DNA from 3 places in the Photobacterium sp. HL06 genome. Region 2 is predicted to be linked to each of the others. Evidence: predicted binding sites of a transcription regulator. Region 2 holds the regulator's gene; each other region holds the start of a gene.
What was found. Region 2 encodes MetJ, which represses methionine synthesis genes. Its sites were predicted from a motif close to TTAGACNTNTANANGTCTAA; they were not measured.

Region 1: the regulator MetJ is predicted to act here: its motif matches at 1,666-1,685, upstream of metA (homoserine O-succinyltransferase MetA).
Region 3: the regulator MetJ is predicted to act here: its motif matches at 2,220-2,239, upstream of metE (5-methyltetrahydropteroyltriglutamate--homocysteine S-methyltransferase).

Annotation. Positions count from the first base shown of each region.
Region 1 is NZ_CM183914.1:338,947-342,227, forward strand. Features, by position in the region: rRNA gene AC51G0_RS01675 (23S ribosomal RNA) at 1-1,035, shown strand, start outside; rRNA gene rrf (5S ribosomal RNA) at 1,153-1,268, shown strand; tRNA gene AC51G0_RS01685 (tRNA-Thr) at 1,319-1,394, shown strand; rRNA gene rrf (5S ribosomal RNA) at 1,403-1,518, shown strand; gene metA (homoserine O-succinyltransferase MetA) at 1,771-2,712, shown strand; gene AC51G0_RS01700 (cation:proton antiporter) at 2,768-3,281, opposite strand, start outside.
Region 2 is NZ_CM183914.1:227,556-230,836, forward strand. Features, by position in the region: gene AC51G0_RS01070 (malic enzyme-like NAD(P)-binding protein) at 232-1,482, shown strand; gene metJ (met regulon transcriptional regulator MetJ) at 1,569-1,886, opposite strand; gene AC51G0_RS01080 (O-succinylhomoserine (thiol)-lyase) at 2,072-3,241, shown strand; gene AC51G0_RS01085 (bifunctional aspartate kinase/homoserine dehydrogenase II) at 3,238-3,281, shown strand, end outside.
Region 3 is NZ_CM183914.1:2,538,971-2,542,251, forward strand. Features, by position in the region: gene metE (5-methyltetrahydropteroyltriglutamate--homocysteine S-methyltransferase) at 1-2,083, opposite strand, end outside; gene metR (HTH-type transcriptional regulator MetR) at 2,364-3,275, shown strand.

The sequences.
Region 1 (3,281 bases), 110 kb from region 2:
CGGTCGAAGCTCTTGATCGAAGCCCCGGTAAACGGCGGCCGTAACTATAACGGTCCTAAGGTAGCGAAATTCCTTGTCGGGTAAGTTCCGACCTGCACGAATGGCGTAATGATGGCCACGCTGTCTCCACCCGAGACTCAGTGAAATTGAAATCGCAGTGAAGATGCTGTGTACCCGCGGCTAGACGGAAAGACCCCGTGAACCTTTACTACAGCTTGGCACTGAACATTGACCCTACATGTGTAGGATAGGTGGGAGGCTTTGAAACCATGTCGCTAGATATGGTGGAGCCGTCCTTGAAATACCACCCTTGTAGTGTTGATGTTCTAACGTCGCCCCCTTATCGGGGGTGCGGACAGTGCCTGGTGGGTAGTTTGACTGGGGCGGTCTCCTCCCAAAGAGTAACGGAGGAGCACGAAGGTGGGCTAATCACGGTCGGACATCGTGAGGTTAGTGCAATGGCATAAGCCCGCTTGACTGCGAGAATGACAATTCGAGCAGGTGCGAAAGCAGGTCATAGTGATCCGGTGGTTCTGAATGGAAGGGCCATCGCTCAACGGATAAAAGGTACTCCGGGGATAACAGGCTGATACCGCCCAAGAGTTCATATCGACGGCGGTGTTTGGCACCTCGATGTCGGCTCATCACATCCTGGGGCTGAAGTCGGTCCCAAGGGTATGGCTGTTCGCCATTTAAAGTGGTACGCGAGCTGGGTTTAGAACGTCGTGAGACAGTTCGGTCCCTATCTGCCGTGGGCGTTGGATGATTGAAGGGGGCTGCTCCTAGTACGAGAGGACCGGAGTGGACGAACCTCTGGTGTTCGGGTTGTTACGCCAGTAGCATTGCCCGGTAGCTAAGTTCGGAATCGATAAGCGCTGAAAGCATCTAAGCGCGAAGCGAGCCCTGAGATGAGTCATCCCTGATACTTTAAGTATCCTAAAGGGTTGTTGGAGACTACGACGTAGATAGGCAGGGTGTGTAAGTGCTGCGAGGCATTGAGCTAACCTGTACTAATTGCCCGTGAGGCTTAACCATACAACACCCAAGGGGTTTTTTGGACTCCACGAACGCTTGAATGTAAGCGCGAGAACACTAGTTAACTTTCCCAGATTGCTATTTATCGCCTTTGGGCGGTGAATAAAACAGAATTTGCTTGGCGACCATAGCATTATGGACCCACCTGATCCCATGCCGAACTCAGTAGTGAAACGTAATAGCGCCGATGGTAGTGTGGGGTCTCCCCATGTGAGAGTAGGACATCGCCAGGCTCCAAATTTTGAAATTTGCTCCAAAAGCAGGTTTCGACGCAGAATTGCGTGCTGGTATAGCTCAGTTGGTAGAGCGCACCCTTGGTAAGGGTGAGGTCCCCAGTTCAAATCTGGGTACTAGCACCACTAATTTGTTCAGCGACAATAGCATAATGGTCCCACCTGATCCCATGCCGAACTCAGAAGTGAAACATTGTAGCGCCGATGGTAGTGTGGGGTCTCCCCATGTGAGAGTAGGTCATTGCTGAACTTCCTTTCAAAACCCAGCCTATGGCTGGGTTTTCTCGTTTCTGGCGTTTAAAATATCTTTATTAATTTTTCTCATCTTCTATCCATTATCTACAATTCTTTTAATACTCTTTCCCTTGCACCTTAGACTAAATTTATATAGTTTTATTTAGAAATCTGGACGTCTAAACATCTTAATGCAATTGTTCGCCTGATGGTGATAGCCTTAAAGAAGATAGTTTCGTTCGGTATAACGTTTAAGGAGTAAACCAAAATGCCGATTAAAATTCCTGACCAATTACCAGCAACAGATATCTTGCGCAGCGAGAATATCTTTGTGATGTCGGAAGCTCGCGCAGCGAGTCAGGAAATACGTCCACTGAAAGTATTGCTGTTGAACCTGATGCCGAAGAAAATTGAGACGGAAACTCAGTTTTTGCGCCTACTGTCAAACAGCCCTCTGCAGGTTGATGTGGAGCTATTACGGATAGATAATCGCCCAACCAAAAACACACCGACAGAACATTTAGATACGTTTTACCGTCAGTTTGAGATGGTCAAAGATCGTAACTATGATGGCCTGATTGTAACGGGAGCGCCTCTGGGGCTCGTACAGTTTGAGGATGTCCTTTACTGGGAGGAGATCCAGACAATTATGAACTGGGCTAAGGAGCATGTGACATCAACGATGTTCGTATGCTGGGCTGCTCAGGCAGGTTTGAAGTTGTTGTATGATTTACCAAAGCGTACTCGAAGAGAAAAGCTATCAGGGATCTATTTCCATCAAACGCATGATTGCCATCATCCAATGCTCCGTGGCTTTGATGACTCATTTTTAGCTCCGCATTCTCGATATGCTGACTTTTCACCTGAGTACCTGGCTGAGCATACCGATCTCGATATTTTGGCGACATCTGAGCAGGCTGGGGTCTATTTGGCGACAACGAAAGATAAGCGAAATGTTTTCGTCACTGGTCACCCCGAATATGATGTTAATACCCTGCACAACGAGTACTTGCGTGATTTAGGAGAAGGGATGGAGCCGAGTATTCCGGTGAATTACTATCCGGGGGATGACCCACAGAATCCACCAGTCGCTAGCTGGCGTAGCCATGGTCATTTGCTATTTTCTAATTGGCTCAACTACTGTGTTTATCAGCAAACGCCATATGATTTGGCCCACTTCTCGGAAGCAAACTTTACCAAAGATGATTGATTGCTTAAAAGAAGATAAAAAAAGACCTGCAACGCAGGTCTTTTTCGTTTCAGGTCTATTGGTTTTCTGCTTCCCACACTTTGGCTTTGTGGATGAGAGGGGTAATGGTTGAACCTTGGATTAGAATCGAAAATACGACGACAGCGTAGGTCATCACCAGAATGACTTCTCGGACATCAATGCTCTTTTCAGGAATAACGGTAATGCCTGCCGGTATTGCCATTGCCATCGCTAAGGCAAGGCCGCCCCGAAGTCCGCCCCAGGTTAGAATTTTCACCGAGTGCGGGTTATAGTCACGGTAACGCTCGAAGCCCATATATGACAGCTTGATACTTAAAAAACGGCTGAGCAGCACCAATGGGACCGCTGTGACCATCAGAACCCAGTCTTCCTGATGAAAGCTGAACTGTAGCATACTCATACCAATAAGCAGGAAAAGCACGCCATTGAGGAATTCGTCGACGAGCTCCCAGAAGTGATCGAGGTGATCTTCACTTTCTTTGGAAAAGCCGATATAGCGGGTCCAGTTACCAATCATGATTCCGGAAACCACCATGGCAAGTGGTCCA
Region 2 (3,281 bases):
TTAGCATTTTCTCCTTTATACTCTTTCCTTTCTGAACGCTTTGCGCATCAAGTAGCACGTTTCCTACCCATTTTTCTGTTGTTGGATCATAAATACGCTATACCTGAGTATTCAGGTGGGGATTTATTGGCTCGACCAGCGTTGCTGAGCTAGGATTTTGTATCGCTATAGAATATGATCTACCTCCCAATACCGTACTGAACATCATTTTCATTCAGGATCAAGACCACTATGTCTGAAGATTTTCGCCAACAAGCACTTCACTATCACGCATACCCTGTACCAGGTAAAACCGAAATTTCACTCACCAAACCGGCTAATACGGTTGAAGATCTTGCTTTGGCTTACAGCCCTGGTGTCGCAGAGCCTGTGCGAGAGATCGCGCAAAACGCTGAAAACGTTTATAAGTACACTGGTAAAGGCAACATGGTTGCCGTGATCACCAACGGTACTGCAATCCTGGGCCTAGGTAACCTTGGTCCTCTGGCTTCTAAGCCGGTTATGGAAGGTAAATCGCTACTATTCAAGCGTTTTGCCGGTTTGGACTCTATCGATATTGAAGTGAAGCACCGTTCCATTGATGAGTTTGTTGATACGGTGGCAAACATTGCTGATACGTTTGGTGGTATTAACCTGGAAGATATCAAGGCACCTGATTGTTTTGAAATTGAAAAGCGCCTGATTGAGCGTTGCGCGATCCCTGTTTTCCACGATGATCAGCATGGTACAGCCATCGTAACAGCTGCGGGAATGCTGAATGCCCTTGAGATCCAGGGTAAAGACATCAGCGAGTCGGTGATTGTCTGCCTAGGGGCTGGCGCTGCAGCTGTCGCTTGTATGGAGCTGCTGATCAAATGTGGCGCCCAGCGTGAGAAAATCTACATGCTGGACCGCAAAGGTGTGATCCATACCCGTCGTGATGACATCAATGAATATAAGCAGCTGTTTGCTAACAATACTGACAAGCGTACGCTGGAAGATGTGATCGAAGGAGCTGATATCTTTGTCGGTGTTTCAGGTCCTAACCTACTGACCCCGGAAGCGCTTGGACTAATGGCAGATAAGCCTGTGGTATTTGCCTGTTCGAACCCGGATCCTGAAATTAAGCCTGAGCTGGCCCACGCAGTACGTGATGATCTGATCATGGGTACAGGCCGTTCTGACTACCCGAACCAGGTTAACAATGTGATTTGTTTCCCGTTCATTTTCCGTGGTGCACTGGATGTTCGTGCTAGCGAAATTAATGATGACATGAAACTGGCGGCCGTTCACGCGATCCGTGAACTGGCAAAAGAGCCGGTGCCGACTGAAGTTGTGACTGCTGCGGGTGCCGACAAGTTGGAATTCGGTGCTGATTACATCATTCCGAAGCCAATGGATCCTCGCTTGCTTCCTCGTGTTGCCAAAGCGGTTGCCCAGGCGGCGGTTGATTCAGGTGTGGCACAGATTGAGATGCCTATCGGTTATATGGATGACAAATAAGCCATCGCATATTTGAGATACTGAAAAACCAGCCTCCGGGCTGGTTTTTTTATGTCTGAAAGTGGCAGGCTATAGAAAGGCGAGCTTTACTCGTTGATGTCTTCGTATTTAATGCCCATTTCTTCCATCAGCTCTTTGGCTTCTGCCGGCAGGTCATCCGGGCGATCTTTCCGGATGTCATCGTCAGTCGGCAGCGGCTGGCCGGTGTAGGCATGCAGGAATGCTTCACACAACAGTTCACTGTTGGTTGCGTGACGCAGGTTGTTAACCTGACGGCGGGTACGCTCGTCAGTCAGGATTTTGAGTACCTTTAATGGAATCGAAACGGTGATTTTCTTTACTTGTTCGTTTTTCTTACCGTGCTCCGCATATGGGCTAATGTATTCGCCATTCCACTCTGCCATTTTTTACCTTCTCAGCGATGTTGGATTCAATAAATATAATATGGGGGAATTTTAGCGGGATTTACTGCCATAAGCAAAGACATATAGACGTCTAGAAGTGTTGACGTCCCTGTTGATTGTGGTTAATGTTGGTGATTAAAAGTTATTCGAAAGCAGGGCTTGCCCCCCAGACAAGGAAAGTAATTATGAGTGACAAGAAGCTTGCCACCGTCGCCGTTCGTACCGGTATTGAATCAGATACTCAGCATAATGCTGTTGTTCCGCCTATTTATCTGACCTCGACCTATAGCTTCCCACAACTGGGTGAGCTTCCTCAATATGATTATTCACGTTCTGGCAACCCGACCCGAAATATGCTTGCTGATGCCTTGTCTGAGCTAGAAGGGGGAGCGGGCGGTGTCGTCACCAGTTGTGGTACGGCAGCCATTAACTTGTTGGCTTCCGCGCTGCTGGGGCCGGAAGATTTAGTGATTGCCCCGCATGATTGCTATGGCGGAACCTACCGCCTGTTCAACACTCGGGCAGGAAAAGGTGACTTCAGGGTCGAATTTATCGATCAGGCTGATCCGGCAACACTGGCAGCGGCCCTGGCGAAAAAGCCCAAGCTGGTGTGGGTTGAAACCCCGTCGAACCCTCTGCTCCGGGTCGTTGATGTGGCCGAATTGTGCGAAAAAGCCAAGCAAGTTGGTGCCTTGGTGGCGGTTGATAACACCTTCCTGTCGCCAATTTTGCAGCAACCGATAGCCCTGGGGGCTGATTTTGTTGTCCACTCGACCACCAAATACATCAACGGTCATTCTGATGTGGTGGGCGGGGTGCTGATTTCCCAAGATGCTGAGCAGGCCGAGAATATCGCCTGGTGGGCAAACTGTATTGGGGCGACTGGTGCACCGTTTGATGCCTACCTGACGTTGCGCGGGCTGCGTACGCTGGCTCCGCGAATGAAAATGCACGAGGAAAATAGCGCTCAGGTACTGGCCTATTTGCAGACCCAGCCATTGGTTGGCCAGATATACCACCCGAGCCAGCCCGAGCATCCCGGTCATGAGATAGCCATTAAACAGCAAAAAGGATTTGGCTCTATGCTCAGTTTTGAGCTGGCCGGCAGCTATCGCCAGCTAGAGGTGTTTGTCGCCGGATTGAGTTGTTTTTCACTGGCGGAATCCCTAGGGGGGACGGAAAGTCTGATAGCCCACCCGGCGAGTATGACCCATCGCGCGATGTCTGATGAAGCGCAGGCAGAAGCCGGGATCAAGCCGTCATTACTGCGCCTCTCGGTAGGCCTTGAAGACCCAAGCGATCTGATTGCCGATTTAGATCAGGCCTTCAATAAAGCCGCGGAGGTAACCGAATGAGCCAACCTGTTCAACGTCAGCTACATAAATTTGGTGGCAG
Region 3 (3,281 bases), 1.8 Mb from region 2:
GCCCAATCTCATTTGGATAATCAAACTCTTCAAAGGCTTTGAGCAACTCCATATCCGAGCGTGAAGTTTCAATCGTGATCACATCCGCATCCAGTGCCGCAACAGACTCAATAATATCGTTGAATTCGCTATAACACATATGGGTATGAATCTGCGTTTGCGGCTCAGCGCTGGCCGCTGAAATCTTGAAAGCATTGACCGCCCATTTAAGATACGCCTGCCACTGCGAAGCTTTCAGTGGTAACCCTTCACGAATAGCAGGTTCATCAATCTGGATGACCTTAATCCCGGCAGCCTGGAGATCAGCCACTTCATCACGTAATGCCAGAGCAATCTGGTTAGCAACAGCTTCCCGAGTCAAATCTTCACGCGGGAATGTCCAACCAAGGATTGTCACTGGCCCGGTGAGCATGCCCTTCACCAGTTTGTCAGTTAGCGACTGGGCATAGCTTGTCCACTCTACTGTCATCGGTTTGGCACGGTAGATATCAGAGACAATAATCGCAGGCTTTACACAGCGGGAGCCATAACTTTGTACCCAGCCAAAACGGGTTACAGCGAAACCTTCCAGTAGCTCGGCAAAATACTCGACCATGTCATTACGTTCGGCTTCTCCGTGAACCAGCACGTCTAGATCGAGCTCTTTCTGACGCTCAATCGCATCGGCGATATGGCCTTTCAGTGCCGTATTATATTCGGCCTCTGTGAGTCGGCCGGCCTTAAAGTCGCGACGCTGAACGCGTATTTCATCGGTTTGTGGGAATGAGCCAATCGTCGTCGTTGGCAGCAATGGCAAATTAAGTGCAGTACGTTGTTGCCTTGCTCGCTCGGCATAAGGCGCTTTGCGCTCTGCCAAGGCAGGCGTGATTGCCAGAGTACGCTGGCGTACCTCAGCATTGTTTACCAATTCGCTGGTTGCTCGGGCTTTGATCGGGGCGCTGTAGTGCAGGCACTCTTGCTCAGCTAATTGACTGCCATCCAGTGCCTGAGCCAGCAACGTCACTTCACGACATTTCTGCTTGGCAAACGACAACCACTGGCGCACTTCAGAATTAATCTCGGTTTCCAAATCTAAATCAATCGGGCTGTGCAGCAATGAGCAAGAACTCGCCAGCCACAAACGTGAACCCAGTTTTTCCTTGACTGGTTGTAAGCTTGTCAGCAATTGCGCCAGATCGGCACGCCATACATTACGGCCATTAATGACTCCGGCAGAAAGTACCCAGTTTTCAGGCAAAGCTGCAACCACTTCACCCAGTTGCTCTGGCGACGATGATAAATCAACATGCAGACCATCGACTTTCAACTCAACAATTTTGTCTAGGTGATGAGTAATGTTGTCAAAATAAGTCGTCAATAGTAGTTTCGTACCGCCATTTAATACCTGGTAGGCCAGTTTAAATGACTCAGCCCATGCTTTTGGCAACTCAAGCGCCAATACCGGCTCATCAATCTGTACCCACTCCACACCAAGTCCGGCCAGCTTACCCAGGATCTGCTGATACGCCGTCAACAAACGCGGCAATAGAGACAGGCGATCAAAACCTGCATCTTTTTCTTTACCAAGCCACAGATATGACACAGGCCCCAACAGAACAGGCTTCACGTCATGTCCGGCTTTTTTAGCCTCCGCCACTTCCTCAAAAAGTTGCTGCCAGCTAACACTAAACTGATCTTCTTTGCTAAATTCCGGCACGATATAGTGATAGTTGGTATTAAACCACTTAGTCATATCTGAGGCAGCACAGGCGCACCCTGTCGGAGCCTTACCGCGAGCGACACGGAATAAGGTATCGAGATCAGGAAAACCGTTGTTGTGGCGCTTAGGGATGTGGCCCAGCAGCATGCTGGTGCTCAACACATGATCGTACCAGGCAAAATCACCCACCGAGACATAGTCTAATCCGGCACCTACCTGATCCCCCCAATGACGATGACGCAGCAAACTGCCGACATCCTTCAGATCTTTTTGCTCAATCTCGCCTCGCCAGTACTTTTCCTGGGAAAACTTTAACTCTCGCTGGCTACCTACACGTGGGTAACCCAGAATATGGGTGGTGGTTTTATTAGTCTTCGTTGTCATTATTGCAGTCTCTCTAATGCTGGTAACTGTCGATGACTAAACAATGACTTAACCTCATAACATGAACAATTTCTTATCACTCACATTGATTATGAGAAAAATTAATAGTCATAAGATCTCATAACCAACCACCCATATAGCCGTCTAGATGTTTACACCGCCCAAGTTAGCAGGTACATTGAAACTATCGACTCATCCCGCAGTCATCTGAAACCGGCTGTATTTCAACGGATAAAGTTTAGGAATGAGTATTTTGCGACAGGGACAGTAAGAAGAAGTCATGATTGAAATTAAACACCTTAGAACACTATCGGTATTACGGGATACAGGCTCGCTGACAGCAACAGCCAATACCTTATGCCTGACCCAATCTGCACTATCCCACCAGCTTAAAGATTTGGAACAACGGCTCGGCGGCCAGCTATTTCTAAGAAAAACCCGCCCGGTCAAGTTCACAGCAGAAGGTGAAATACTCCTTCGCCTGGCTGACGAGCTGATCCCGCGTATCACCAAGGCCGAGCATGAACTTGCCAGCCTGAAAGAAGATGCCAATGGCCGTTTGCATATGGCCATTGAATGCCATTCCTGTTTTCAGTGGTTGATGCCAGCACTGAAGGAATACCAGATCAACTGGCCTAGCGTGACACTGGATTTTTCATCAGGTTTCGGCTTTGAGCCCCTGCCGGCGCTGAGCGCTGGCGAACTCGACTTGGTGATCACTTCCGATATCCAACCCCGTAGTGAAGTGCACTTCGAGCCTCTGTTTGATTTCGAAATGCGCCTGATAGTATCGCCACAATCTCCACTGGCAAACAAAGACTACATCTCCCCACAAGACTTGGCCGAACAAACCATGCTCAGCTATCCGGTTCAGAAAGGACGACTCGATGTAGTAAAGCATTTTTTGCAACCGGCAGAAATCGAGCCAGCCAACTGGAAGCAGGCCGACAATACATTAATGTTGGTACAAATGGTGTCAGCAGGATTGGGAGTCGCGGCACTACCTAACTGGGCTATCTACGACTTTGCCCGCCAGGGGTTAGTGGTTAGCAAACCACTTGGGGATGGGTTATGGCGACGGTTATTTGCTGCGATTCGCTCCTCTGAGCGGGAAAGGCATTATCTGCAGGCGTTCTTTGCTACAGCCAAACAGCAATGCCAAACCCACCTAGAGGGAATTAAGGCAGCTTAAAGTAAG